Regions from separate parts of the Paenibacillus allorhizosphaerae genome, predicted to be linked through region 1. Evidence: predicted binding sites of a transcription regulator. Region 1 holds the regulator's gene; each other region holds the start of a gene.
What was found. The regulator Rex, encoded in region 1, represses fermentation and respiration genes when NADH is low (regulators of the CRP and FNR family bind a similar motif). The targets are predictions, from matches to a motif close to TTGTGAAATATTTCACAA.
Positions count from the first base shown of each region.

Region 2: a site for Rex is predicted at 2,217-2,234, ahead of ACFQI7_RS14085 (hemerythrin domain-containing protein). Genes of this name have one in related genera too.
Region 3: a site for Rex is predicted at 1,873-1,890, ahead of ACFQI7_RS02870 (DUF1641 domain-containing protein). Genes of this name have one in related genera too.

Region 1 covers NZ_JBHSRV010000002.1:731,841-736,071, reverse strand. The annotation lists gene ACFQI7_RS12115 (amidohydrolase) at 1-269, opposite strand, end outside; gene ACFQI7_RS12110 (DUF47 domain-containing protein) at 586-1,206, shown strand; gene ACFQI7_RS12105 (inorganic phosphate transporter) at 1,264-2,265, shown strand; gene ACFQI7_RS12100 (redox-sensing transcriptional repressor Rex) at 2,325-2,948, opposite strand; gene dinG (ATP-dependent DNA helicase DinG) at 2,945-4,231, opposite strand, start outside.
Region 2 covers NZ_JBHSRV010000003.1:172,288-176,518, forward strand. The annotation lists gene ACFQI7_RS14075 (Crp/Fnr family transcriptional regulator) at 81-785, opposite strand; gene ACFQI7_RS14080 (GAF domain-containing protein) at 1,087-1,515, shown strand; gene ACFQI7_RS14085 (hemerythrin domain-containing protein) at 1,631-2,152, opposite strand; gene mobA (molybdenum cofactor guanylyltransferase) at 2,260-3,003, opposite strand; gene ACFQI7_RS14095 (globin domain-containing protein) at 3,143-3,586, opposite strand; gene ACFQI7_RS14100 (DUF3574 domain-containing protein) at 3,892-4,231, shown strand, end outside.
Region 3 covers NZ_JBHSRV010000001.1:676,599-680,829, reverse strand. The annotation lists gene ACFQI7_RS02880 (ABC transporter ATP-binding protein) at 1-1,172, shown strand, start outside; gene ACFQI7_RS02875 (hypothetical protein) at 1,242-1,634, shown strand; gene ACFQI7_RS02870 (DUF1641 domain-containing protein) at 1,958-2,398, shown strand; gene ACFQI7_RS02865 (NAD(P)/FAD-dependent oxidoreductase) at 2,430-3,608, shown strand; gene map (type I methionyl aminopeptidase) at 3,725-4,231, shown strand, end outside.

The DNA.
Region 1 (4,231 bases):
ATTTTTTCCTGCAGCCACACTTGCAGCGCCATATCGTCCCCGTAACCGCGCAGCAGCGACATCGCGGCGTGCCCGTGCGTATTGACGAAGCCCGGTAAAAATAATTTCCCTTTGCCGTCTACCTTCTCCGTATATTGCTCCAGCGGCTGCGGCAGCTGCTCACCAATATATGTAATCTTGTTGCCTTCAATCTCCATGTATCCATGAATCAAAGGCGAATCCTCATTCATCGTTATAAACGTACCGTTATAAATGATTGTTTTAGTCATTTTCGCTACACGTCCTTTACTTTCCGATTGCGACTCCATCCTCCAATGTACCCCTTTAAGCTCGTAAAATCAAGCATGTACTGTTATAAATTAGTATGGCTTCTTATAAGAAATTGTTCATGAACATCCTTTAAACGGGTGAAACTATGATTGCATTCCCATGATGTAGTATGTTATTTTTATTTTTGTGTGAAATCTTACAAATTTTCTACATAAATCTTACAAATTTCACTCGTTCCATTTGCTTTCAGTGTAGGGGTCTGTGCATGTGCAACACAAAAAAATACAGAGAAGAACAATTTTAGGAGGAAAAATCATGCTGTTTTCAAAAAAAGACGATACCGATTTTCTGCTTCTGTTGATCCATGCCTCGGAGAATACACTGGAAGCGGCGCAAATGTTTCGCACCGCCGTTATGGGGGACGAGCCGCCCGCGACGTACTATCCGAAGCTGAAGGAGCTCGAGAGCAAAGGCGACAATATTACGCATCAAATATTCAAAGGCTTGAACAAAGTGTTCATTACGCCGATCGACCGTGAAGACATTATGGAACTCGCTTCCAAGCTCGACGATGTGATCGATGGCATTGAAGCGACGATCGCCCGTTTCGATTATTTAAACATCACCGTCTCGGACAAGTATATGAAAGAATTTTCCGCAGTGATTGTGGCGAGCTGCCAGCACATCCTTGATTCCTTCAAGCTGTTGTCCAAAAAAAAATATTCGCAGCTTACGGAGCATACGGTACAAATTAACAGTTTAGAGAATGAGGCGGACCGTTTAATGCGCGAAGGCATTCGCGAAATATTTACGAATCCGAAAGACCCGTACCATGATTTTAAACTGAAAGAGCTGTATGAGCGGCTGGAGCAAACGACCGATGCTTGCGAAGACGTGGCGAATATTTTGGAGAGCGTTGTACTTCGATACTCCTGACGTTGTTCCTTCAAGTAAGCAAATTTTGGAACAACCAAGCTCACGTAGGAGGAATTTATGTTAACTATATTGATTATCATCGTTGCACTTGCGCTCTTGTTCGATTTTATTAACGGTTTTCACGATACGGCCAATGCGATCGCAACTTCGATATCGACAAGGGCGCTATCGCCGCGTTTCGCTGTAATGATGGCCGCCGTGCTGAACTTTGTCGGCGCGGTCTTTTCGTCGGAGGTAGCCAAAACGGTCGGCGGCAAAGTGGCGAATCCGGCTACGATCGAGAATGGGATGCACATCGTTATTGCAGCGCTGTTGTCCGCCATTATTTGGAACCTGGTTACATGGTATTTCGGCATCCCGTCTTCCTCCTCGCACACTTTGATCGGTTCGCTCGCCGGCAGCGTCATCGCCGGTGCAGGGGTTTCCTCCGTCAACTGGTCAGGCTTTAAGGAGATTGTTCTGATTCTGGTGTTCTCGCCTATCGTTGCTTTCGGTACCGGCTTTCTTGTGATGTGGATTATCAAAAAGCTGATCCTCGCTACGGGCAATCAGTCTCGCACGAAAATGAACCGCGTTTTCCGCTACCTGCAAGTCGTTTCCGCGGCGCTGCTCTCCTTCTCCCACGGCGGCAACGATGCTCAAAAGGCGATGGGAATTATCGTATTTGCGCTCGTAGCAATGGAATACCAAACCGATCTGGATGTGCCGCTGTGGGTCAAACTCGCGGCCGCTACGGCAATGGGACTTGGCACATCGATCGGGGGCTGGAGAATCATTAAGACGATGAGCAAGAAATTGTTGAAAATCGAACCGATCAACGGATTCGCTTCCGATCTGAACTCGTCCATCGTCATCCAAGTGTCCACGCATATGGGTATGCCTTTGTCGACAACGCATGTCATTACTTCATCGATCATCGGGACCGGTTCGGTTTTGCGGTTTTATGACGTCAAATGGGCGACGGTTACCCGGATGATCATGACTTGGATCATTACGATTCCCATTAGCATTGCGCTCGCTTATCTCATTTACAAAGTCATCTTCGTTTTCTCATCGTAATAACGAAAAAGACAAGCCTGCAGCGAATTGGCTCGCGATCAGGCTTGTCTTTTTTTTATCTAATCCAAGTAATATGCCAAACTTTGAAGCTCGGTCGTAAAATCGGCGTGATGCACCCGAATCTCGTTCGGCACTTTTATAATAATCGGCGCAAAATTCAATATCGCTTCGACTCCGGATTCCACGAATTGGTTCGCCACGGATTGCGCTTCCGCCGCAGGAACGGTAATGATGCCGATGCGCACGTTCAATTCTTTGATCGTCGGGCACAGCTCCTGCATCGGTTTGACCTTTAAATTGTTGATCGATTCCCCGACTTTGTTCGAAAGCGCATCGAACACGGCTACGATCTTCATATTGTCCTTTAAATAAGCGTTATAATTGCATAAAGCGCGGCCCAGATTGCCGGCCCCGACTAATGCGACGGGGATCACTTTATCCAGTTTTAAAATTTGCCTTATTTTTTCAATCAAATAATCGACGTCGTACCCGATCCCTTTTTTCCCGAACTCCCCGAAATAAGCCAAATCTTTACGAATTTGCGCAGGATTCAGGTCCAATTTTTGCCCCAAATCCTGCGAGGATACGGTTTGTACGTTTTTTTTATGCAATTCATTTAAAAACCGTAAATATACGGGCAGCCGGCGAACGACCGCTTCGGAAATTTTCATCGTTTTCGTCATGCTTCGTTCACATCCATCCACTGCTTTATTCTTGGCACCAACTGATTCGAGGGCATATGTTCGATTTTCGGACCCGGCAGCGAGTATAAAAAGTATTTGCCGTACGTTGTATCAATGACCCGGGTGTCGTAAATAATGACGATCCCTTTATCGGAAGCGGTGCGCACAAGACGGCCGAATCCTTGTTTAAAGCGAATCACCGCCTGCGGTACCGACAATTTCATAAAAGCGTTCTGGTTCAGCTTCTTGAGCTTTTCCGTCTTGGCCTCGACCAGCGGATGATTGGGCGGCTGAAAGGGCAAGCGTACGATCGCCAGACACGTTAGCGCATCACCGGGAATGTCGACACCCTCCCAAAAGCTACTTGTCCCGAGCAGTACGCAAGCCGGGCTGTTCTGAAACAGCCGCGTCAGCTTACTCCGGTTGCTGCTGTCCACACCCTGGCCGAGCACGTTGATGCCAAACGGAGCAAGCATATTTTTCAATGCGGTATGCGTGTTTTTCAGCATCCGATTTGAGGTGAACAGCACCAGCATGCGGCCTTTCGTTTCCAGCGCCACCTCAGCAAGCGATGGTATCAGTTTGTCCAGGAACTCTTTTTCGCCGCTGCTTCCGCCGCGAAGCGTAGGAAAGTCGCGCGGGATGGCGACTAGCGCCTGCTGACGGTAATTGAATGGCGACGGCAGGAGCACCGTCTTCAGCTTGCCGCCGTCGGCATCCTCCCGCCTCAGCCCTAATTGATCGCAGGTGTAATCGAACGATTTGCCTACGGACAACGTGGCGGAGGTCATCACTACGCTATCTTTGGCATCGAAGAAATGCTGCCGAAGCAACGCGCTCACATCAATCGGAACGCATGTAAGAAGCAAGGACCGGTTCTTGTTATAGCTGCCCGCTTCCAGCCAGTGTACATAATTGTCGTCAGGCATTGTGATGAAGAAATGCAATGCGTCGCGATGGCGCTGCAGCTGCTTCACGGTTCCACCCAAGTCGGTGACGAGGCTTTGAATGTTATATTCCTCTTGATGATCTTTCATCTCGCTGAGCATTTTATCGAGCCGCTTCAATGCCTCGTTGAATCCCGAATGCATGTTCTCTTCGATCAACGCCAGTTTATCCCAACCCGCAGGGAGCGAATCTTTCATTACGCGGTATACGTACGAACTGCCTTCGGTTTGCGACGGATCGCTGCGGGAGGCGACAAGCTGGTAAAACAGCTCCGTAATTTGATCCCATTCTTCTTTCAGCGAAATCAAATGATCGATGACTTGATCGATCACCGC
Region 2 (4,231 bases), on a different contig from region 1:
ATTGTAGCCTTTGCTCCACGCATGGTTATTTTCAACTAGATTTCCCTCTCACATCTTTAATGGCGGAGCCGAAAGTCCGATTACATTCTGCAAATTTCCTTTGGACAATGTTCGCATTGACATATATTTCGAAGAAATTCAAGTTTTTTTATAACGACGTGTCCGTCCTGGTATTCAATCACTTCTTCCTTCTTCAAGTCGCTCAGCATCCGGTTGACGCTTTCTCTGGTAGCCCCGATCATATCCGCCATTTCACTGTTGTTTATTTTCAAATCAATGTAAATACCGTGCTCGGTCGTTACGCCATAGGTATTGCTGAGCCGGATGAGAAGGGAACATATCGCGCCAGGTTTCCCGAACATGAGCAAGTCCCGGAACTTGGTCTGCGTCAAACGATGCATCAGGCCCATCCACTTCATAAACTCGATAGCCAAATCCCCGTGCTGCCATAACAGCACTTCTGCATCCTTACGCTGGATGATTCCGATGCTGCCGCTCTCCGTCACTTCCGCGCTGAAACTGTGAACCGAATCCTGAAATGGATCCAACTGCCCGAACAAGTCACCTTGTTGATGAAGATACATCGTAAAGCTTCTCCCACTGTCCGAGGTTTTCGTAGTCCTTACGCGACCGCTGATAACAAAGTATAATTTGTCGGCGGCATCCCCTTCCCAGAAAAGATAGGCTCCCTTTTCTACCCTTTTTGTATACATAATGCTTTTCAGTTTATCAAGGCTTTCAACTGATAACACCTGGTCAATTCCTCTTCGCTGGATTTCGGGCATTGCACACGAACCCCTTTCAATTTCTTGTTAATCTAATCATAGCGCTGTTCGAATCTTTTTTTTATCGGGAGTTCCACTGATCTTTCAAGAGAAAAGTCCTTATTTTGTTGTGAGGTTCAGCACAGGAAATCCCCATATAGATTGGCACTTCTATCGGGAAATCGGCAAAAATGAGGGAAGTTTTCCTGATGTACTTTTAAGGGAATTCCCTGACTTACAAACGATCCAAAAAGAACTACAATAATTGATGTGAGCACGAATGGTGATCTCGCTTCACGGTGGAACGGAGGTGGCCCAAGAGATGCCCCTGATCACGCAAAAAATAACAAACGAGCTGGAGCGCCTGTGTCATAAAACTTCAAGCCATTTCGCCGCGTTATCGTTGGCATTGCCGAACGAGCAGCGATTTCGGTGGCTATATGCTTACGGCAACCGGAGCGAACGCTACAAGAGAATGGCTGTGAAGCCAGGGGCCGGACCCGACGGCTTATCCCTTAGAACGGGCAAACCCGTGTTATGGAACGAACAAACGGATCACAGTGGCAGGGTGATGTACGAATGCCCGCTGCTGACGGCCGAAAAACTTAAAACAGCCGCGGTTATGCCTTTAAACGAGGTAACCGGTCTGCTGTTCATAGCAAGACGCACTTCAGAGGCATACACGAATCGGGAGTTGATCTGCCTGCAAGAACAGCTGCCTTATTTATCCGAAATCCTGATATCTTCCTGAATAGGCAATTACGCCGACGTTTCGGAAGCCCGCGTCGCCATCCGGGACCAGACAAAAAACCTACTATGCGGAGGTTATCTGCGGATAGTAGGTTTTTTGTCTTCCAACTTTCAGCTTACTCCGGCAGCTCGGCCATTAAGGGATAAATCGTTTCTTCTTCCATTTGCAAATGGCTTTTAACCAAACGGCATGCCTGCAGCAGTTGCTCGGTACAGCGCCCGATGCCGGACGGATCCGGATTCCTGAAGATTTGCTCGGTCTCCTCCAGGAAGAGATGGAAATACATCGCAGCCAGCTCTTGTTCCTTTTCCAGCATCCATAGCGAAGTCGTCACGACCGGCCGGATCGGTAACTGAGAATATTCCGTCAAGAACGGGAACAGCTGCGTATCTTCCCAGTCTGAATGTTCGTCCAACTCCGCCAGTAAAGCTAGCGTTGTGTCCCTCAGTTCCTTCAGCCGCTCACGACGCACATTACGCTCCGCTACATTTTTGAGCTGGCTGGCCATTGTTTCCAGGCAATCTATAACGTCATACAAGTGATTATGTTCATTGCGCAAACGAGCGAAAGCGCAAGCGGGATCAGCCGTAACGTGCGTGGCGCCCGAACCGAATGAATAAGAAAGCCGTTCCGTCATACACATACACTCCTTATATCAGGTTTATCTTTGCCAGTCCGCCGCTATCCGATGAGTAAGTTCTATGTTGCGTTTTTCACAATCTTCTCGCTGCGACATGCCTCACACTACAGACCCAACCGATAATTCATTTGAAGCGATTCGTAAAAGGAAACCGCTTGTTCATAATCTTCCGGCGTGTTAATTGCGGTAACAAAACGGGGATCGATCTCTTTCTCTTTAAATAACGCTTCTGGCAGTTCACACCATAGCAATTTTTTAAGCATTGCCGAGAACGAGACCTCATCATTCTTAAGGAGTTCTCGAATCGGCTTGGCACAGCTTTTGTCGTATATGCCATGGAGCGGATATACTTGATTGCCGATCCAAGGAATGACCGCATCAATGGCATCCTTCTTACACGATAACATGAGCTCGGCTGCCTCGGCCGAGATAAAGGGCATATCGCATCCGACCACCCATACGTTTGAATGAAACGACAGAGTTAGTCCCGAAAACATTCCTCCAAGCGGACCTTTTTCTGGAAAATAGTCGGTAATAATCCGGATTCCTCGGTCTAACGTACGCAGATACGGTGCTGGATCCATCGCTACGATGACGATTTCACTGCAAATTTTATTCATTTCACGAATTTGCCGATCAATAAAGGTCATGTGATCCAGAACAAGAAACGCTTTGTTTTGCCCGTTCATTCTACTGTTTTTGCCTCCTGCCAAAATCACCCCGGACAGCATATCTGATCTTCCCCTCTCTGTGATAGACTCCTTTTCTCTTCGTTCATATATTAATAACACCATATTAATTAACTGTTGACAGTGATATGTGTCACTGGGCTTAGCGCATCCGGACATTAAAATCAAGCTTCTGACATTTAGATTTGCATAAAGGTACAGGGATAGATGATCTTGAATTCATTCGATAAGGGTAAAAAAAGAGAAGCAACCCACCTGGGGATGCTTCCTTGGTTTAGCGATATTCCAAATCGATTTGTTAATTATCAGCATGCTCCTCCCCGCCATGGAACGTATTCACAAACCGATGGGCGGCGTTCGTCAGCATCTGAAAAAGCATTTGTCCGGGATATTCGTTCAATCCGATCTCGTTCATTGCTTCGCGCATGCAGGACAACCATGCCTCAGCGCGTTCGGGTGTGATCCGGAAATGAGCATGCACTTCCCGCATGTTTCCGAATCCGTATTTATCCGTATATAACGTCGGCCCACCGGTAAACTGGGTCAGAAACAAATATTGTTTGGCCCGAATTTCTTCAACGCCGTCTGGAAATAACGGTTGAAGGGCCGGGTGCCCATACACTTTCGGGTAAAAAGCGTGAACGAGCCGATCGATCGTATCCGCTCCTCCAATTTGTTCGTAAAGGGATGGCAATGCATTGCTCTGGTTTGCCGCGGAATAACTCCTATTTGTATACATCATATTAATACCTCCGTTTTAATTTCGTACATATCTCATTTTAACCGGAGACTTTCCTTCGAGTTGTGATTCCACTCACATTATGACTACGATCATATCCCCCATTCCGCTAAATCGGACTCCGGCCTCAGCCTGGTAGGCTGGCAGACTCTGGCCATTTGGACTGATAGATTTTTCACATTACAAAATTCCCCTTTTTTTAATACGGAATTCCCATTGAACCACAACAACAGCCGCCTGTATAATATTTCCATACCATACCGCCCAGTTGGTATTGGAATATCGAACAAGCAAAGGAGATCGGCTTAGTGAAGAAAAGATTTTGGACCATTGGACTATCATTTGCATTTTTATTGGCCTTATTGATCGTACCCGTACAGCAATCATTCAGTGCATCCGAATCATCGGCCAATGCGGACAGCGTCTCTAGTAGTGCATTGAACGGGCAATATCATCTGGACCATGTCGTAAAAATTTATGTTCCTTCCACGATCAAAGGAGATATACCCATCAGTAAAGAAGCGCATGAAAAGTTCGTTGATCAGGCGCTTGCGCAATTTTCAGACTGGTTCGGCGGCGCTACGGCCGTCGAGGGAACAGGCGCTTGGATGGACAAAGACAAAAAATTGATCAAAGAAAAAGTGACGA
Region 3 (4,231 bases), on a different contig from region 1:
GACAGCAGAAGCAACTCGGCGAGCTGAACGGGTATATTGAAGAGACCGTTTCGGGTCAAAAGGTGCTCACGACGTTTTGCCGCGAGGAGAAAGCGGTCGCCGAATTTAGCGAGATCAACGCAAGGCTCAGAAGTTACGGGACAAAGGCACAAATCTATACCGGACTGATGGGCCCGGTCATGAACGTCATCAATAACTTCGGCTTCGCGGTTATTGCTTGCGGCGGCGGCTGGATGGCGCTCATGAGCATGACATCTGTCGGAGTCGTCGTCAGCTTTCTGAATTATTCCAAGCAGTTCGGCCGCCCGATCAACGAGCTGGCAAACCAGTTCAATATGATCCAGACGGCGATCGCCGGCGCCGAGCGCGTATTCGAGGTGATGGACACCGCGTCGGAGTACGAAGACGAAGCGGGCGCCAAGAAGCTGACGCATGTGAAAGGCGAAGTGCGTTTTGACCATGTCGCTTTCGGCTATAAAGCGGATATTCCGATCATTAAAGATCTTTCCTTTACGGCAAAGCCGGGGGACACGATCGCGTTGGTCGGTCCGACAGGCGCAGGGAAGACGACGATCGTCAATTTGCTGACCCGGTTCTACGATATTGACCGGGGAACGATCACGATCGACGGCGAGAACATTCGTCATATGGAAAAGGACAGCTTGCGAACGAAGCTCGGCATCGTGCTGCAGGACGCTTATGTCTTCTCCGATACGATACGTGAAAATATTCGTTACGGCCGGCTGGATGCAACCGATCAGGAAGTGGAAGCCGCGGCGAAGCTGGCCAATGCGGACGGGTTCATCCGGAAGCTGTCTCATGGCTACGATACGGTACTCACGGCCGAGGGCGGCAATCTAAGCCATGGACAACGGCAACTGCTCACGATTGCAAGAGCGATATTGGCCGATCCGGCCATCCTGATATTGGACGAAGCGACGAGCAGCATCGACACGCGGACCGAGATGCATATCCAAGAAGCGATGAATACGCTGATGAAAGGACGCACCAGCTTCGTGATCGCTCACCGTCTGAGCACGATCCGGGAAGCCGACATGATCCTGGTCATCAACGGCGGAGAAATTATCGAGCGGGGCACGCACCTGGAACTGCTGGAGAAGCGCGGATTTTACTACGAATTGTATACAAGCCAGTTCAAGCGTGTAGGTTAACCGCGCCCCCGAGTCAAAAATGGAATCGAATATTGGAATACGCCGCTGTTTCGAGATCCGATCAACGACGTGACGGCCGATCCGACACTGATCTGGAACAGGAAGGAGCAGCACACGAGCAGCAATGAGTGGGATTGGGAGTACCGGTCGGTGCTCCCGCTCAGCTCTGCGCGACCGGCAAGCTCGGCTGCGACGGAATCGGCCGCTATCGAATCCGTCTTTTGCCCGGTGAATGATACGAATAAATTTGCAAAGATGGTAAAAACTACGAGGGTACATCCAGAAAAAGAGATTAAATCGATGGAGAACAATGATATCGAATTGCAGGTAACGGCAAAAAATGAGCTCTATGACAACCGGAACATCGTCGAGGATGGCAAAGACGTGATCAACGACTCGGAAGAGGACGCGATTGCCGCGATCAAAGGCCATATCGAAAAGCAGGATCAGGAAGGGCTTTAAATAAGCGTTAGCCGGCGAAACGAACGCCAATCCATAGATCCCTTTCGCGGACAGAGGATTCTCGGTAACGACCTTCCGAAGCGGTCGGTCGAGGGGGTCTTTGGAATATTTCATAAAATAACTTTTTATAAATGAAAGCGATACCATGTAAAAAATTTGCTTTGACTTTTTTTTGGAAAGGTTTAGAATAAATGAGTCAGAATAGAACGCCTAACTACAGATATTATTCTTGTCTTTAATGTGAATATAATCACAACAACGAAGAGGAGTATAGTATTGGGTTGTAGGTACTAACATTGTTACACGCAAAGGAGGCTTTTTTCATGTCCGAAACATCAACGCAACAACCGGCAAGCGTAGAAGCCGCGGCAAAAAACGTACGCGGTGAATTGGACGTGCTCGATCAGCTGCTCAAGCCCGAGGTTCAAAAATCTCTTACCGAACTGGTAGAGCAACTGCCTAAGCTCGCTGAAATGGTGACCCTGATGACGAAAGCGTACGACTTGGCGCAAACGGTTGCGAACGACCGTGTGCTCATCGACGATCTGAAAGGCGGACTCGAAGAATTCGTGAAGCCGATCGGCGAGAAAGCCAAAGGCATCGCGGCAGCAGCGGTGGAAGCAAGCGACCGCGCTCAGAGCGAATCGACGACCATCGGTTTGTTCGGTATTCTCAAAATGCTCAAAGATCCTCAGGTCCAAAGCACGTTGCGTTTTACGCAAGCTTTTTTGGCAGTCATGGCGGAGCGTCAAAATCAGCGCTAATCCGTAAGCAGAACTAGAATGGAGGATAAGTATGGCTAAGCAAATTTTAATATTAGGCGGCGGCTACGGCGGTTTGTTGACTGCTTTGACGACACGCAAACATATATCGGCGGATGAAGCCGCCATTACCGTAGTCAACCGCACTCCGTATCACCAAATCGTAACGGAACTGCACCGTCTTTCCGTCGGCGGTTTGAACGAAGGCAACGTGGCGCTCCCTCTGGACAAGCTGCTGCGCGGCAAATCGGTCGATTTGAGAATCGGTACCGTTCAATCGATCGATCTCGCGAAAAAGAGCGTGGAGCTGGAAGGCGGCGCACTGCTCGGCTACGATACGCTGGTTATCGCGATGGGCAGCGAAACGGCGTTCTTCGGAATCCCGGGTCTGGAAGAGCACAGCTTCACGCTGAAATCGGTTGAAGACGCGAACAAAATCCGCGCGCACGTGGAAGCGCGCATCGAAACTTACGGCAAATCGAAAGACAAAGCGGACGCCACTTTTGTTATCGGCGGCGGCGGTCTTTCGGGCATCGAGCTGATCGGCGAGCTTGTCGACACGCTGCCAGCCGTGTGCCTGGAAAAAGGCGTCGACTTCCAAGACGTTTCCCTGTACTGCGTAGAAGCGGCGCCTTCGATTTTGGCCGGGTTCTCCGCAGACCTGGTGGAGCGTGCCAAATCGAGTCTGGAACAGCGCGGCGTAAAGATCCTGACCGGCGTAGCCGTAACGGAAGTGCAAGGCAAGAATGTCATCCTGAAAGACGGAACGACGATCGAAGCGAACACGCTCGTATGGACGGGCGGCGTTACGGGCAACACGGTCGTAGCGAACTCGGGCATCGAAGCCGTTCGCGGACGGGCAACGGTCAACGAATTCCTGCAATCCACTTCTCATCCTGACGTATTCCTGGCCGGAGACAGCGCGGTCGTTATGTCGCCGGAAGGCCGTCCTTACCCGCCAAGCGCGCAAATCGCATGGCAAATGGGCGAATCGATCGGCTTCAACTTGTACGCGTCGTCCAAAGGGCTGCCGATGAAGCCGTTCAAACCGGTATTCTCCGGTACGCTCGCCAGCCTGGGCCGCAAAGACGCGATCGGTACGATCGGCGGCAGCCAGCTGAAACTGAAAGGTACGCCGGCTTCGCTCATGAAGGAAGCAAGCAACGTGCGGTATCTCACTCATATTAACGGGCTGTTCTCATTGGTGCATTAATATAAACGGCGAGTCCCCTTCGGGGCGGGAGGAATATCGCATTCCGCCGCACGGAGGGGATTTTTCCTATCCTGATTACGGATAGGAGCGGGCTGGAAAGGAGCTTGTGCGAACGTATGATTACAATTAAAACGCCGCAGGAAATCGGATATATGCAAGAGGCCGGCAAAATTCTCTCTTCCTGCCACAGGGAATTGGAACGCTTGATCAAGCCGGGGGTCACGCCGATGGAAATCGATCGGTTTGTGGAAACGTACTTGGCCAAGTCCGGCGCAACGCCGGAGCAAAAAGGATACAACGGTTACCCGTTCGCGACCTGTGCTTCGGTGAACGACGTTATCTGCCACGGGTTCCCGAATCACACGCCGCTCAAAGACGGGGATATCGTAACGATCGATATGGTCGTCAATTTGAACGGCTGGCTGGCGGATTCCGCTTGGTCGTACGCCGTAGGAAACGTCTCCGAGCAGGCAAGCCATTTGCTGCGCGTGACGAAGGAATCGCTGTTCAGAGGGATTGAGCAGGCGATCGACGGCAACCGGATCGGCGATATCTCCCATGCCATTCAGACGTATGCCGAAAGCGAAGGCTTGTCGGTGGTGCGCGATTTCGTAGGCCACGGC